2 regions of the Streptomyces sp. NPDC090025 genome follow, and region 2 is predicted to be linked to the other one. Evidence: riboswitches for the same ligand, from Rfam matches in the RefSeq annotation. Region 2 holds a riboswitch; the other holds the start of a gene.
What was found. A riboswitch is a leader RNA that binds a small molecule or an ion and turns the genes downstream of it on or off. The one in region 2 is predicted to bind glycine.
Positions count from the first base shown of each region.

Region 1: it holds a riboswitch for glycine, as region 2 does, so the genes downstream of both, gcvT (glycine cleavage system aminomethyltransferase GcvT) here and gcvP (aminomethyl-transferring glycine dehydrogenase) in region 2, are expected to answer to the same signal.

Region 1 is NZ_JBIVFL010000011.1:107,436-114,696, reverse strand. Features, by position in the region: gene ACIPXM_RS24095 (L-serine ammonia-lyase) at 1-801, opposite strand, end outside; gene glyA (serine hydroxymethyltransferase) at 957-2,219, opposite strand; gene gcvH (glycine cleavage system protein GcvH) at 2,279-2,656, opposite strand; gene gcvT (glycine cleavage system aminomethyltransferase GcvT) at 2,820-3,944, opposite strand; glycine riboswitch at 4,104-4,202, opposite strand; gene ACIPXM_RS24075 (AAA family ATPase) at 4,358-5,113, shown strand; gene ACIPXM_RS24070 (enhanced serine sensitivity protein SseB) at 5,364-6,101, shown strand; gene ACIPXM_RS24065 (enhanced serine sensitivity protein SseB C-terminal domain-containing protein) at 6,270-7,064, shown strand.
Region 2 is NZ_JBIVFL010000027.1:25,214-32,474, reverse strand. Features, by position in the region: gene ACIPXM_RS35315 (MerR family transcriptional regulator) at 248-880, shown strand; gene ACIPXM_RS35310 (DNA polymerase IV) at 971-2,413, shown strand; gene ACIPXM_RS35305 (PRC-barrel domain-containing protein) at 2,473-2,853, opposite strand; glycine riboswitch at 2,968-3,067, shown strand; gene gcvP (aminomethyl-transferring glycine dehydrogenase) at 3,246-6,131, shown strand; gene ACIPXM_RS35295 (DUF5999 family protein) at 6,226-6,432, opposite strand; gene ACIPXM_RS35290 (hypothetical protein) at 6,742-7,261, opposite strand, start outside.

The sequences.
Region 1 (7,261 bases), on a different contig from region 2:
CGTGATCCACTCCATCGCGTGCGCCGCCGGGTCGCCCTCGGAGCGCAGCTTGCGGGCGGAGGTGGCGGCGCGGCGGCGGACGCGCAGGCCGCCCGGGAGGATGCCCTCGCGGGACATGCCGCGCGAGACGCACGCCTGCATGACCCGCCAGATCTCAAGGAGGCCGGTGCGGATCTCGTCCTCGGTGCGCCATGCCTTCTCGTTCTCCAGCATCAGCGAGGAGATCGACAGGCCGGTCTCCTTGGTGAGGCGGAGCAGCTCGTCGCCGGTGCGGAAGGGGTACTTCAGGTAGGTGTCGTCCGGGATGATCGGGTTCTCGCCCGCCACCGCGTCCTCGTCCACCACGAAGCCGCCGCCGACCGAGTAGTACGTCTTCTCCAGCACGAGCGCGCCCTCGGCGTCGTACGCGAAGACCGTCATGCCGTTGGCGTGGTACGGCAGCGCCTTGCGGCGGTGCAGGATCAGGTCGTCGTCGAACGAGAACGGGATCTCGTGGGCGCCGAGCAGGTTGATCCGCCCGGTCTCCTTGATCCGCTCGAACTCGTCGTCGGCCGTCTCCACGTTCACCGTGCGCGGCGAGTGGCCCTCAAGACCCAGCAGCACCGCCTTCGGGGTGCCGTGGCCGTGCCCGGTCGCGCCGAGGGAGCCGTACAGCTCGGCCCGTATCGACGCCGTGTGGGCGAGCAGCCCCTCGTTCTTCAGGCGCCGGGCGAACATGCGGGCCGCGCGCATCGGGCCCACCGTGTGGGAGCTCGACGGGCCGATACCGATCGAGAACAGGTCGAAGACCGAGATGGCCACGGAGGACTCCTTGTGGGGGCGACGCCGTTGTCTGCCGGGGTGGTGCAGAAACGCGGAGCGGGCGAGCAGGTGAGCGGGAAACGGGGTGGGGCACCGCGCTCACTGTCCAGTGTGCGCGGTGCCCCGGAGCTTCATACCAACAAAAGGGTACGAAATTACTTCAGGCCGGGGTACAGCGGGTGCTTGTCCGCCAGGGCCGTCACCCGGGCCTTCAGCGCCTCCGCGTCGAAGCCGGGCTTCAGCGTCTCGGCGATGATGTCGGCGACCTCGCGGAAGTCCTCGTCCTGGAAGCCGCGGGTGGCGAGCGCCGGGGTGCCGATCCGCAGACCCGAGGTCACCATCGGCGGCCGCGGGTCGTTCGGGACGGCGTTCCGGTTGACCGTGATGCCGACCTCGTGCAGCCGGTCCTCGGCCTGCTGGCCGTCCAGCTCGCTGTCGCGCAGGTCGACCAGGAGCAGGTGCACGTCGGTGCCGCCGGACAGCACCGAGACACCGTGCGCCGTGACGTCGTCCTGCACCAGGCGCTCGGCGATGATCCGGGCACCGTCCAGGGTGCGCTGCTGGCGCTCCTTGAACTCCTCCGACGCGGCGACCTTGAAGGACACCGCCTTGGCGGCGATCACGTGCTCCAGCGGACCGCCCTGGAAGCCCGGGAAGACCGCCGAGTTCAGCTTCTTCGCGAACTCCTTGCCACGGGCCAGGATGACACCGCCGCGCGGGCCGCCCAGCGTCTTGTGGGTGGTGGAGGTGACCACGTCCGCGTACGGCACCGGGTTCGGGTGCAGACCCGCCGCGACCAGGCCCGCGAAGTGGGCCATGTCGACCCACAGGTACGCCTCGACCTCGTCGGCGATCCGGCGGAACTCGGCGAAGTCGAGCTGGCGCGGGTACGCCGACCAGCCCGCGATGATCACCTTCGGGCGGTGCTCCTTGGCCAGGCGCTCGACCTCGGCCATGTCGACCAGACCGGCCTCGTCCACGTGGTACGCGACCACGTTGAACTGCTTGCCGGAGAAGTTCAGGCGCATGCCGTGGGTGAGGTGGCCGCCGTGCGCCAGGTCGAGACCGAGGATCGTGTCGCCGGGCTGGGCGATCGCGAACAGCGCGGCCTGGTTGGCGGAGGCGCCGGAGTGCGGCTGCACATTGGCGTACTCGGCGCCGAACAGCTCCTTGATCCGGTCGATCGCGATCTGCTCGGCCACGTCGACGTGCTCGCAGCCGCCGTAGTAGCGGCGGCCCGGGTAGCCCTCGGCGTACTTGTTGGTGAGGACCGAGCCCTGGGCCTCCATGACCGCGACCGGAGCGAAGTTCTCCGAGGCGATCATCTCGAGGGTGGACTGCTGGCGGCGGAGCTCGGCGTCGACGGCGGCGGCGACGTCCGGGTCCAGCTCGTGGAGAGGGGTGTTCAGAAGCGACATGAATCGATCCCTAAGGGTCTCGGTCGAGGTCTCGGACTCGGTCTCGGACTCGGACTCGGTCAGCCCGCGGTGAAGGCGGTGTACTCGTCGGCGCTGAGCAGGTCGCCCGGCTCGTCCGAGATGCGCACCTTGAACAGCCAGCCGGCCTCGAACGGGGCGGTGTTCACCAGCGACGGGTCGTCGACGACGTCCTGGTTGGCCTCGACGACCTCACCGGTCACCGGGGCGTACAGGTCGCTGACGGACTTGGTCGACTCCAGCTCGCCGCAGGACTCGCCCGCGGTCACCGTGTCGCCGACCTCGGGAAGCTGCACGAAGACGACGTCACCGAGCGCGTTCGCGGCGTGCTCCGTGATGCCGATGGTGGCGACGCCGTCCTCGACGGCCGACAGCCACTCGTGCTCCTTGCTGTAACGCAGCTGCTGGGGGTTGCTCATGTCCTGATTCTCCTGTACGGGGGGAGTGCTGATGAACGTGGGTCTCGGGGAGTGAGACACCGAACGGGACAAGGGGTGGGACGAGGGGGCGGTACGAGGGGGGGCGAGGGGCCCGGTCGGCCGGCGTCACCGGCCCCGTGTCACCGGCCCCGCGCCCCCAGTGTCACTTCTGGCGCTTGTAGAACGGCAGCGCCACGACCTCGTACGGCTCGTGGGTGCCGCGGACGTCCACGCCGACGCCCGCCGTGCCCGGCGCCGCGAAGGCCGCGTCGACGTACGCGATCGCGATCGGCTTGCCCAGCGTCGGGGACGGGGCACCGGACGTGACCTCGCCGATCACCGCGCCGTCCGCGACCACCGGCATCCCGGCGCGCGGCACCCGGCGGCCCTCGGCGATCAGGCCGACCAGCTTGCGCGGCGGGGCGGTCTCGGCGCGCTCGGCCGCCTTCTCCAGCGCCTCGCGGCCCACGAAGCGGCCGTCGTTGGTGGTCTTCTCGAACTTGACGACCCGGCCGAGGCCCGCGTCGAACGGGGTCAGCGCGGTGGTCAGCTCGTGCCCGTACAGCGGCATGCCCGCCTCCAGGCGCAGCGTGTCACGGCAGGACAGGCCGCACGGGATGAGGCCGACGCCGGCGCCCGCCTCGGTGAGCGCGGTCCACACGCCCTCGGCGTGCTCCGGCTTCAGGAACAGCTCGAAGCCGTCCTCGCCGGTGTATCCGGTACGGGCGATCAGCGCGGGCACGCCCGCCACGGTGCCCGGCAGGCCCGCGTAGTACTTCAGACCGTCCAGGTCGGCGTCGGTGAGCTGCGCCAGGATGCCGGGGGACTCCGGGCCCTGCACCGCGAGCAGCGCGTACGCGTCACGGTCGTCGCGCACCTCGGCGTCGAAGCCCGCCGCGCGCTCGGTCAGCGCGTCGAGCACGATCTGCGCGTTGGAGGCGTTGGCGACGACCATGTACTCGGTCTCGCCGAGGCGGTAGACGATCAGGTCGTCCAGGATGCCGCCGTCCTCCTGGCAGATCATCGTGTAGCGGGCCCGCCCGTTGCCGACGGTCGAGATGTTGCCGACCAGGGCGTAGTCGAGGAGCTCCACGGCCTGCGGGCCGCTGACGGTGATCTCGCCCATGTGGGAGAGGTCGAACAGCCCGGCCCGGGTGCGCACCGCGGTGTGCTCGTCGCGCTCGCTGCCGTACCGCAGCGGCATGTCCCAGCCCGCGAAGTCGGTCATGGTCGCGCCCAGCGAGCGGTGCAGCGCGTCGAGGGCGGTCTGGCGGGGGGCAGTGCTCATGGGGTGGCTCCCGGGTCCCAGGGCGTGCGGGGCACGACGTGACAAGACGGTGAGGACGTTCCTCCCCATCTGTCATGGAACCTGAGAGGTTCACCGAGGGCATCCTCGGCTTGCACCTTGGGTGGGGCCGCGCCAGGGCGGCCCACTTTTCAGATCTGCCTCATCCACGCGGTACGGGGCCTGAGAGATTCAAGGGAGGTGCTTGCTCCTTCGGCGCCCGGGCGCACTGCGTGCCCAGGACTCTCCCGCGCGGATTCGAGCGGCCGGTATGAGGTTGTGCGCGCTCGGTCGAGCGCGTGGCGCGCTCATCATTGCACGGCGGCTCCGCGCGTCACATCACTTGCTTCGCATTACCTCTTCTTTACACTTCGTGGGCAAGGGTCTCCGCAGGGCCCGACAGGGGGGAAGCGGCGATGACGATCCAGCGCACCATCCAGCACACCGATGTCCGTGCGGCTGTCCGTTCGGCTGTCCGTACGACGGTCGGTACGACCGTCGGTACGACGGTCCGTACGGCGAGCACGGCCGTGGCGGGCACCGGCCTGCCCGTCCAGCGGACGCGGGCCCGGGCCCGGTTCCGGCGCCGCGTCCGGCTGCTGCGCGATCTGCGCGAGCGCGGCGGCCGCAGCCCCCGCGTCCTCACCTATGCCGCGGGCGACGTGGTGGTGGTCTCCGGGCTGCCCGGCGCGGGCAAGTCCACGCTGATGGGCCGGGCCGCCCAGGGCCGCGCCATCGACTCCCAGGACACCCGGGAGCGCTGGGAGGCCCGGCTGCCCCGCTTCCTGCCGTACGCGGTCTACCGCCCGCTCGCCCGGCTCGCCCACTACGCCGGGCTGCGCCGGGCACTGCGCGCCGGGGCCGGGGTGATCGTGCACGACTGCGGCACCCAGTCCTGGGTGCGCGGCTGGCTCGCCCGGGAGGCCCGGCGGCGCGGCGCCGCGCTCCATCTGATCCTGCTCGACGTCGACCCCGGGACCGCGCGGGACGGCCAGCTCGCCCGCGGCCGGGGCGTCTCGGCGTACGCCTTCGCCCGGCACCGGCGGGCCGTCGGACGGCTGGTGCGCACCGCCGAGGAGGGCGCCCTGCCGCCCGGCTGCGCCTCGGTCACGCTGCTCGACCGGGACGCCGCCGACACCCTGCGGAAGATCGGCTTCCGGGACGCCTCCTGAGCGGGGGCCGCCCGAGCCGGGTCTCCTGAGCGGGCCGCACCGAACGGGCCGCCCGGAGCCGGGCCACCCGAGCCGCCTCCCCGTACGGGCCCCGTCAACGGCTCGCGCCGCCGTGTCCTGGACCACACCCGGCCGCCCGCCCCGGCCCGGTGCGCGCTTTTCGGTCACGCGGGCCCCGGACCGCCGTTAAGGTGCTGGGGGCACCGGACGGGCCGGGTGGCCGGGAGTGGCCGGGAAAGGGACGACGACCGTGGACGTGACGTGGCCGGGCAATGAGCTCGAAGAGGTACTGGCCGCCTCCCTCGGCAACCCCTCCGCGGGCGGCCGCCTGGTCGAGGTGCTCGGCCGCAGCCCCGTCTGGGTGCCGCTGCCCAACGGCGGCGGACCGGACAGCGCCGACCTCGACCTGCCGACCCTGGAGCTCGACGGCGCCGCGTACGTGCCGGTGTTCAGCTCCGAGCACCAGTTCCTCGCCTGCGTCGGCGAGCACATGTCGTACACCGTCGCGCCCGCCCGCGAGTTCGCCCGCGGGCTGCCCCCGCAGCTCGGCATCGCCGTGAACCCCGGCGGCACCGTCGGCGTGCCGCTGCCGCCGCCCGCCGTCGCCGAGCTCTGCCGCACCGGCCGCACCGCGCTCGACGGGCCCGCCACCGGCGGCCGGGTCCGGCTGTTCGAGCCGGACTGGCAGGACGACCCGGTCGACTTCCTGGCCGCCGCCTCCGCCGAGTTCGAGGCCACCGGCGTCGTCGCCAGCGCCCGCCGCGCGCTCGCCAGCGTCGAGGGCACCGAACCCGCCCTCTTCGTCGCCGTCGAGCTCACCGGACCCGAGGCCGACCGCAACGCCCCGCTCGACGCGCTCGGCCGCGCCCTCGGCCGGGTCGAGGTCGCCTGGCCGGTCAACCTGATCCTGCTCGACCTCGCGCACGACCCGGTCGGTGACTGGATGACGGAGAAGGTGCGCCCCTTCTTCCAGCGCGCCGCCGTGTGACGGCACCCCTGTCTAAGCTGAACTGACTGAACTGAACTGAACTGGACTGGACCGAACCGCACGGAACTCAACCGGACGGAACAGGGCCGGACCGGAACAGACCCGGTCGTACGACCACGAGCACCAACCCATCAGCACCACGGAAGACGAAGAGGGGCGTGACCCACGGTGAGCGCGTCAGGCACCGCCGCGACCGGAGGACCGGTCGAGCACATGCTGCGCCAGGTGGCACCGGGGCGTCACGACGCCTACGAGCAGCTGCTGCACGCCCTCGCCGGCTCCGACGTCTGGATGCTGCTCTGGCAGGGCGCCGCCGGATCGCCCGACGCCCAGTACGGCAACATGGAGGTCGACGGCCACGGCTACGCCCCGTGCGTCACCTCCGCCCAGGAACTCGCCGCGTCCGGCTGGACCCGCGCCCACGAGCGCGTCACCGGCGTCGAGATCGCCCGCGCCCTGTTCCCCGACCGCTGGGGCATCTGGCTCAACCCGCACGCCCCCGGCGGCGGCGTCGGCATCCCGTGGGCCGATCTGCGCCGGATCGCCACCGGCCTCGACCGGATGCCCGCCGGACCGCTGCGGCTGTCCGAACCCGCCCTGGACATCCCGCAGTTCTACGCCCAGCTCACCCAGAACGCGCACCGCACCCCGGCCGTCCGCTCGCTGCGCCGCGCCTGGGTGCAGCCCGCGCTCGGCTTGCCGTACCTCGCCATCGGCCTCGATCTGTACGACTCCTCGCCGGGCTCCGTCGAGGCGGTGCGCGCGATGATGCACCAGACAGTCGGCGCGGTCCCGGACGGCCTTCCGGTCTCCACGGTCGCCATGTCCGACACGTACGACCCGGTCGCGATGTGGCTGTACGCGCACGCCCGGCCGTTCTACGACCGCGACGCGCACGGCGCCGCCCCGGGCGCCCCGTCTCACCAGCCGGGATACGGCTACCCGCCCGCGCACCACCGCTGAACCGCCCCGCACCGCCCCCGGCCGCGCGCCGCCGTGCTCCGGCGCGCCGCCGAAATCCCTTGTCAAGGTGAGGTTTTGGCTCCGCTTTCGACCGTCGGAGCTGCGATGTCCCGCATCCGACCGATTTGGTGACTGTCCGGGTCTCAGGTTGATATCACCGCTATGCGGACTGTTCTCTGTCGCGTCACTCGCCAGTA
Region 2 (7,261 bases):
CGCCACGCGGTCCGGAAGACGGCCCGGGGCAGGTCGCGGAGGGTGATGTCGCCCGATCGGGCGATCGCCCGGAGGGCCCTTCTCGGCGGGCGCCGCCGGAGCATTCGAGTAGCCTTCCCGGCGAGAGCTTTAGGGAAACCACTCTTCGGGTGATTATCACTCGGCGTGCCGAGTGTGGCGATCGTTGACGCACCCCGAGCGACTGCCTACCTTCGTGTGGGCAGGTCAAGGACGGAGGGTCGGCGTGATGAGCAGCGGCGACGGTACGGCAGGGGGCTTCCTGGGGCGTGCGCCCGGGGAGAAGGGCCCGTATCCGCTTCACGGCAGTGTGGGCGACCTCGGTACGGACCCGGGCGCGGGCGCCACGGCGCCGGACGCGGGGACGGAGACGGTCGGTTACCGCGGGCCCACGGCCTGTGCGGCGGCCGGCATCACCTACCGCCAACTGGACTACTGGGCGCGCACCGGGCTCGTGGAGCCGAGCGTGCGGCCCGCGTACGGGTCGGGGACGCAGCGGCTGTACAGCTTCCGCGACGTCGTCGTCCTGAAGATCGTCAAGCGTTTCCTCGACACCGGGGTCGCGCTGCAGAACATCCGCGCCGCGGTGCAGCACCTGCGGGCCAGGGGCTTTCGGGACCTGGAGCGGATGACGCTGATGAGCGACGGCGCCACCGTCTACGAGTGCTCCTCGCCCGACGAGGTCGTCGGCCTGCTCCAGGGCGGGCAGGGCGTCTTCGGCATCGCGGTGGGTGTCGTGTGGCGGGACGTCGAGGCGGCGCTCTCGCAGCTGCACGGCGAGCGGGTCGACACCGGCGAGACGCTGATCGGGCACAACCCGGCGGACGAGCTGGCGCGGCGGCGGCGCGACCGGGCGGTCTGACCCGCCGGGTCGGTGCCCGCGGGGCGCCGGACGCGCCGTTCGTACGGCCGTGCGGGTCGATTGTCAGTGGCGTAGGGCAGCATCGGAACCGTGAGAGCCGCGCCCACCATCCTGCATCTCGACATGGATGCCTTCTTCGCCGCCGCGGAGCAGGCGTCGAAGCCGAGCCTGCGCGGAAAGCCCGTGGTGGTCGGCGGGCTCGGGCCGCGCGGGGTGGTCGCCACCGCGTCGTACGAGGCACGCCGCTTCGGGGTGCATTCGGCGATGCCGATGGCGCAGGCGCGCAGGCTCGCGCCGAACGCCGCCTATCTGGTGCCGCGCTTCTCCTTCTACCGGGCGATCAGCGGGCAGGTCATGGAGCTGCTCGGTTCGCTGTCGCCGCTGGTGGAGCCGCTGAGCCTGGACGAGGCGTTTGTCGACCTGGAGGCGGGTGGGCTCGCCGACGACAGCGCGAGCGCGCGGGCGACCGGGGAGCGGCTGCGGGCCGACATCCTGGCGACGACCGGGCTGACCGGGTCGGTGGGGCTCGCCGGGACCAAGATGCTCGCGAAGATCGCTTCCGAGGAGGCGAAGCCGGACGGTCTGGTGCTGTTCGAGCCGGGCACCGAGCGGGAGCTGCTCGGGCCGCGGTCGGTCCGGATCATCCCGGGTGTCGGTCCGGCGACCGGTGAGCATCTGCGGCGGGCCGGGATCAGCACGGTCGCCGAGGTGGTGGAGGCGGGCGAGGACGAGCTCGTACGGCTCCTGGGGCGCTCGCACGGGGCCTCGCTGTACCGGATGGCGCTCGGGGACGACGACCGTCCGGTGGTGGCCGAGCGGGACGCGAAGTCGGTGTCGGTGGAGGACACCTTCGCCGTCGACATCCACGACCGGCTGCGGATCCGCCTTGAGGTGGAGCGGCTCGCGGAGCGGTGCGTGGCGCGGCTGCGGGGCTCCGGGCACTCGGGGCGGACGATCGTCCTGAAGGTGCGGCGGTACGACTTCTCGACGCTGACCCGGTCCGAGACGCTGCGCGGGCCGACGGACGATCCGGTGGTCGTGCGGGAGGCGGCGACGCGGCTCCTGGAGCTGGTGGACACCACGGGCGGGGTGCGGCTGCTCGGGGTCGGGGTGAGCGGCCTCGCGGACTACACGCAGGAGGATCTGTTCGCGCAGTTCGCCCAGGCGGCGGCGGACCAGGCGGCGGAGGCCGCGGGAGCGGCGGAGGTGCCCGAGCCTGCGCCGTCAGGGGCCGCCGGGGCGGCCGGGCCGGGTCCGGCCGCGCTCGCCGTCGCCGAGGACCGGTCCGACGTGGCCGCCGCCCCGGAGACGGCGGCCGCGACCGCCGCACGGTGGTGGGCGGCGGGCCATGACGTCCGGCACGTGGTGCACGGCCCCGGCTGGGTGCAGGGCAGCGGCCTCGGCCGGGTCACCGTGCGCTTCGAGGAGCCGGGCTCGGCGCCGGGCCGGGTGCGGACCTTCTCGGTCGACGACCCGGAGCTGACGCCCTCGGACCCGCTGCCGCTGGTGGAGGGCGGGGCGACCGGCGCGTGACGGCGCCGCCCGGGACCGCCCGTACCGTCCGTACCGTCCGCGCTTCCGGCGTCTTCCCGTCAGGTGTCCTCCTGGCCCGCGAGCCTGCCGAAGTCCCGGTCCCGGTGGAAGGCGTCCGGAGGCGGGGGCGGCAGGGACAGGCTGTAGTGGCGGTAGAGCTGGAGTTCCTGCTCGGGGGAGAGGTGGCGGCCGACGCCGAAGTCCGGGGCGTCCTTGATGAGGGCGCGCTCGTAGGGGATGTGGAGGCCGTCGCGGGCGAGCTCGCTGGGCTCCAGGGGGACGAAGGCGTCCCGGCTGAAGAGGCCGGTGCGCAGGGCCGCCCATTCGGGGACGCCCGTCGCGTCGTCCAGGTACACCTCGTCCACGGTGCCGATCTTGTGTCCGTTCCGGTCGAACGCCTTGCGGCCGATCAGGCTGCGCGGATCGATATCGGTCTGCACGGTCCCTCCAACTGGTCGCAACTGCTCTACAAGAACTACAAAAGTGCACATCTGGGATGTCGGCCACTTGAGCGATGGGAGAAGGAACCGCGCTGGTAGGCTGGCTGTGGCTGTTAACCCCGCGCGGGAGAGTCCTCCGGAGAAACCTTTCGGAGGCGCCGAAGGAGCAAATCCTCCCCGGAATCTCTCAGGCACCCGGTACCGCGCGGACGAGGTCACTCTGGAAAGCAGGGCGGGCGTCGACGGCTCCCACCCTCACCGACGGTGAAAGCCGGTCCGCCGCGAGGCACGGCCGGTGAAGCTCTCAGGTTGAGATGACAGAGGGGGAGGCCGTCCGGGCACCCGCGCCGCGGTGCCCCTCGTAGGTCGTGACGACCAGGAGGCCCCCGTACATGACCGCCAACCGCATCCCGCTCTCCGAGCTCGAGCAGGGCATCCCCTTCGAGCAGCGGCACATCGGACCCGACGCCGAGGCGCGGGCCAAGATGCTCGCCCAGGTCGGTTACGGGTCGCTCGACGAGCTGACGGCCGCCGCCGTGCCGGACGTCATCAAGAACGCCGAGGCGCTGGCCCTGCCGGCCGCCCGCACCGAGGCCGAGGTCCTCGCCGAGCTGCGCGTGCTCGCCGACCACAACCAGGTCGTCGCGCCGATGATCGGCCTCGGCTACTACGGCACGTTCACGCCGCCCGTCATCCTGCGCAATGTCATGGAGAACCCGGCCTGGTACACGGCGTACACGCCGTACCAGCCGGAGATCTCGCAGGGCCGCCTGGAAGCGCTGCTCAACTTCCAGACCGTGGTCGCCGACCTCACCGGCCTTCCCACCTCCGGCGCCTCGCTGCTCGACGAGGGCACCGCCGCCGCCGAGGCCATGGCGCTCTCCCGCCGCGTCGGCAAGGTCAAGAACGGTGTCTACCTGATCGACGCCGACGCGCTGCCGCAGACCGTCGCGGTCATCCAGACCCGCGCCGAGCCGACCGGTGTCGAGGTCGTCGTCGCGGACCTGTCCGCCGGCATCCCCGCCGAGATCGCCGAGCGCGGTGTCTTCGGCGTGCTGCTGCAGTACCCGGGCGCCTCCGGCGCCATCCGGGACATCAAGCCGGTCATCGACCAGGCCCACGAGCTCGGCGCCGTCGTCACCGTCGCCGCCGACCTGCTCGCCCTGACCCTGCTGGCCTCGCCCGGCTCGCTCGGCGCCGACATCGCGGTGGGCACCACCCAGCGCTTCGGCGTGCCGATGGGCTTCGGCGGCCCGCACGCCGGTTACATGGCCGTCCAGGACAAGCACGCCCGCTCGCTGCCCGGCCGCCTGGTCGGCGTCTCCGTCGACGCCGACGGCAACAAGGCGTACCGGCTGGCCCTGCAGACCCGCGAGCAGCACATCCGCCGCGAGAAGGCCACCAGCAACATCTGCACCGCCCAGGTGCTGCTCGCCGTCATGGCCGGCATGTACGCCGTCTACCACGGCCCCGACGGCCTCAAGGGCATCGCCCGGCGCACCCACCGGTACGCGGCGATCCTCGCCGCCGGGCTCAGGGCCAGTGGCGTCGAGCTGACCCAGGGCGCCTTCTTCGACACCCTGACCGCCCGCGTCCCCGGCCGCGCCGACGCCGTCGTCGCCGCCGCCCGCGACGGCGGGGTCAACCTCCACCGCGTCGACGCCGACCATGTGTCGATGTCCTGCGACGAGACCACCGGCCGCGCCCAGCTCGCCGCCGTCTGGGAGGCGTTCGGCGCCACCGCCGACGTCGCGGCCCTCGACGAGGTCACCGAGGACGGGCTGCCGGCCGACGCGCTGCGCACCGACGCCTACCTGACCCACCCGGTCTTCCACGCGCACCGCTCCGAGACCTCGATGCTGCGCTACCTGCGCAAGCTCGCGGACCGCGACTACGCGCTCGACCGCGGCATGATCCCGCTCGGCTCCTGCACCATGAAGCTGAACGCGACCACCGAGATGGAGCCGGTGACCTGGCCCGAGTTCGGCCAGATCCACCCCTTCGCGCCGATCGACCAGGCGCGCGGCTACGTCACCCTGATCACCGAGCTGGAGGACCGCCTCGCCGAGGTCACCGGCTACGACAAGGTGTCGATCCAGCCGAACGCCGGTTCCCAGGGCGAGCTGGCCGGTCTGCTCGCGGTCCGCGCGTACCACCGCGCCAACGGCGACCTGCAGCGCACCGTCTGTCTGATCCCGTCCTCCGCGCACGGCACCAACGCCGCCTCCGCGGTGATGGCCGGGATGAAGGTCGTCGTCGTCAAGACCGCCGAGGACGGCGAGGTCGACGTCGAGGACCTGCGCGCCAAGATCGAGCAGTACCGCGACGAGCTCGCCGTGCTCATGATCACCTACCCGTCGACGCACGGCGTCTTCGAGGAGCACGTCTCCGAGATCTGCGGCATGGTGCACGACGCGGGCGGCCAGGTGTACGTCGACGGCGCCAACCTCAACGCGCTGGTCGGCCTCGCCAAGCCGGGCCACTTCGGCGGCGACGTCTCGCACCTCAACCTGCACAAGACCTTCTGCATCCCGCACGGCGGCGGCGGCCCCGGTGTCGGCCCGGTCGCGGTGCGCGCCCACCTGGCCCCGTACCTGCCGAACCACCCGCTCCAGCCCACCGCGGGCCCGGAGACCGGCGTCGGCCCGATCTCGGCGGCCCCGTGGGGCTCGGCGGGCATCCTGCCGATCTCCTGGTCGTACGTGCGCCTGATGGGCGGCGAGGGCCTGAAGCGGGCCACCCAGGTCGCCGTCCTCGCGGCGAACTACATCGCCAAGCGCCTGGAGCCGCACTACCCGGTGCTCTACACCGGCCCGGCCGGGCTCGTCGCGCACGAGTGCATCGTCGACCTGCGCCCGCTGGCCAAGGCCACCGGTGTCACCGTCGACGACATCGCCAAGCGCCTGATCGACTACGGCTTCCACGCGCCGACCATGTCGTTCCCGGTGGCCGGCACGCTGATGATCGAGCCCACCGAGTCCGAGGACCTGGTCGAGATCGACCGGTTCTGCGACACGATGATCGCCATCCGCGGCGAGATCGAGAAGGTCGGCTCCGGCGAGTGGCCCGCCGAGGACAACCCGCTGCGCAACGCCCCGCACACCGCGGCCGCGCTCGGCGGCGAGTGGAACCACGCCTACAGCCGGGACGAGGCCGTCTTCCCGGCCGGTGTGGTGGCCGCGGACAAGTACTGGCCGCCGGTCCGCCGGATCGACGGCGCCTTCGGCGACCGGAACCTGGTCTGCTCCTGCCCGCCGCTGGACGAGTACGACAACTGACCCACGACGGGTACGACATGAGGGCCGGTGCGGAGAACTTCTCCGGGCCGGCCCTCGGCGTTTCCCTCGTACGTGGTGCTCCCCGTCGGCCCGCTCAGGCCGCCGTCGTCACCCCGGCCGCCGTCAGCGGGCGGTGCGGGGCGATGATCTGTCCGTCCGGCAGCAGCTCACCGGTGTCCTCGAACAGCAGGACGCCGTTGCACAGCAGGCTCCAGCCCTGTTCCGGGTGGTGCGCCACGAGGCGGGCGGCCTCCCGGTCGGCTGAGGTCGCGATGGGACAGGCAGGCTGGTGCTGGCACATGGATGGATTCTTTCGCTGCGTCGTGGTGGATGTGCTGCGGCTCTTCGTCGGCATGGCCGCCCCCGTCGGTCGGTTCGGTTCCGGTCCACAGTCTTGCCCCACGGACGGCGTTCCGCAGGGATTTCGCGGCAGCTCGTCCTCTCCTGTGAAGACGCATCACCCGCAGGGGCGGTTCAGGCCAACCGCACCGTCCCTTCGGGGGGTTCGGGGTGGTCATAGTGGGCTAGTCCGAACGGGAGCAGCGTCGGACAGCAGTGCGCCCCGGGGGCCCAGCGGCCCCGGGGCGGGTCGGCGGCCGGTCCGGACCGCTCAGGCCGTCGCCGTGGCGGCCGAGCCGAGCAGCGGCGGCGGCGTCCGGCGGGTCCTGATCACCGGCAGCAGATCGGCCATCCGGTACGGGCGGTCGGCGGCGATCCCGGGCGGCGCGGGGGCCAGCGGGACCAGCAGATCGGCCGCGCCCGGCTCGGTCGAGGCGCCGTCCGCCGCGGTGTCGGCGTGCAGCCACAGCGTCAGCATGTACAGCTCCGGCACCGAGAGCAGCCGCGGCTGGTACGGCGTGGCCAGCGCCTCGGCGCGCATCAACGCCCGTTCGGTGGCGAGTACATAGGGACCCTCGAAGAAGTGCGAGAAGGCCCAGCCGTCCGGGGTGAGCATGGTGTCGGCGGCGGCGATCGCCCGTTCACCGTCGCGGACCAGGAAGCGCCAGCCGGTCAGCCGGGTGTGCGAGGGCAGCGGCCCGGCGGGCGGCGCGGGGCGCTGCCCGGGGCGGGCCCCGGTGTGCTCGGCGGACGCGAGCACATGGACGGGCAGCGGCAGTTCGGGGCTCAGC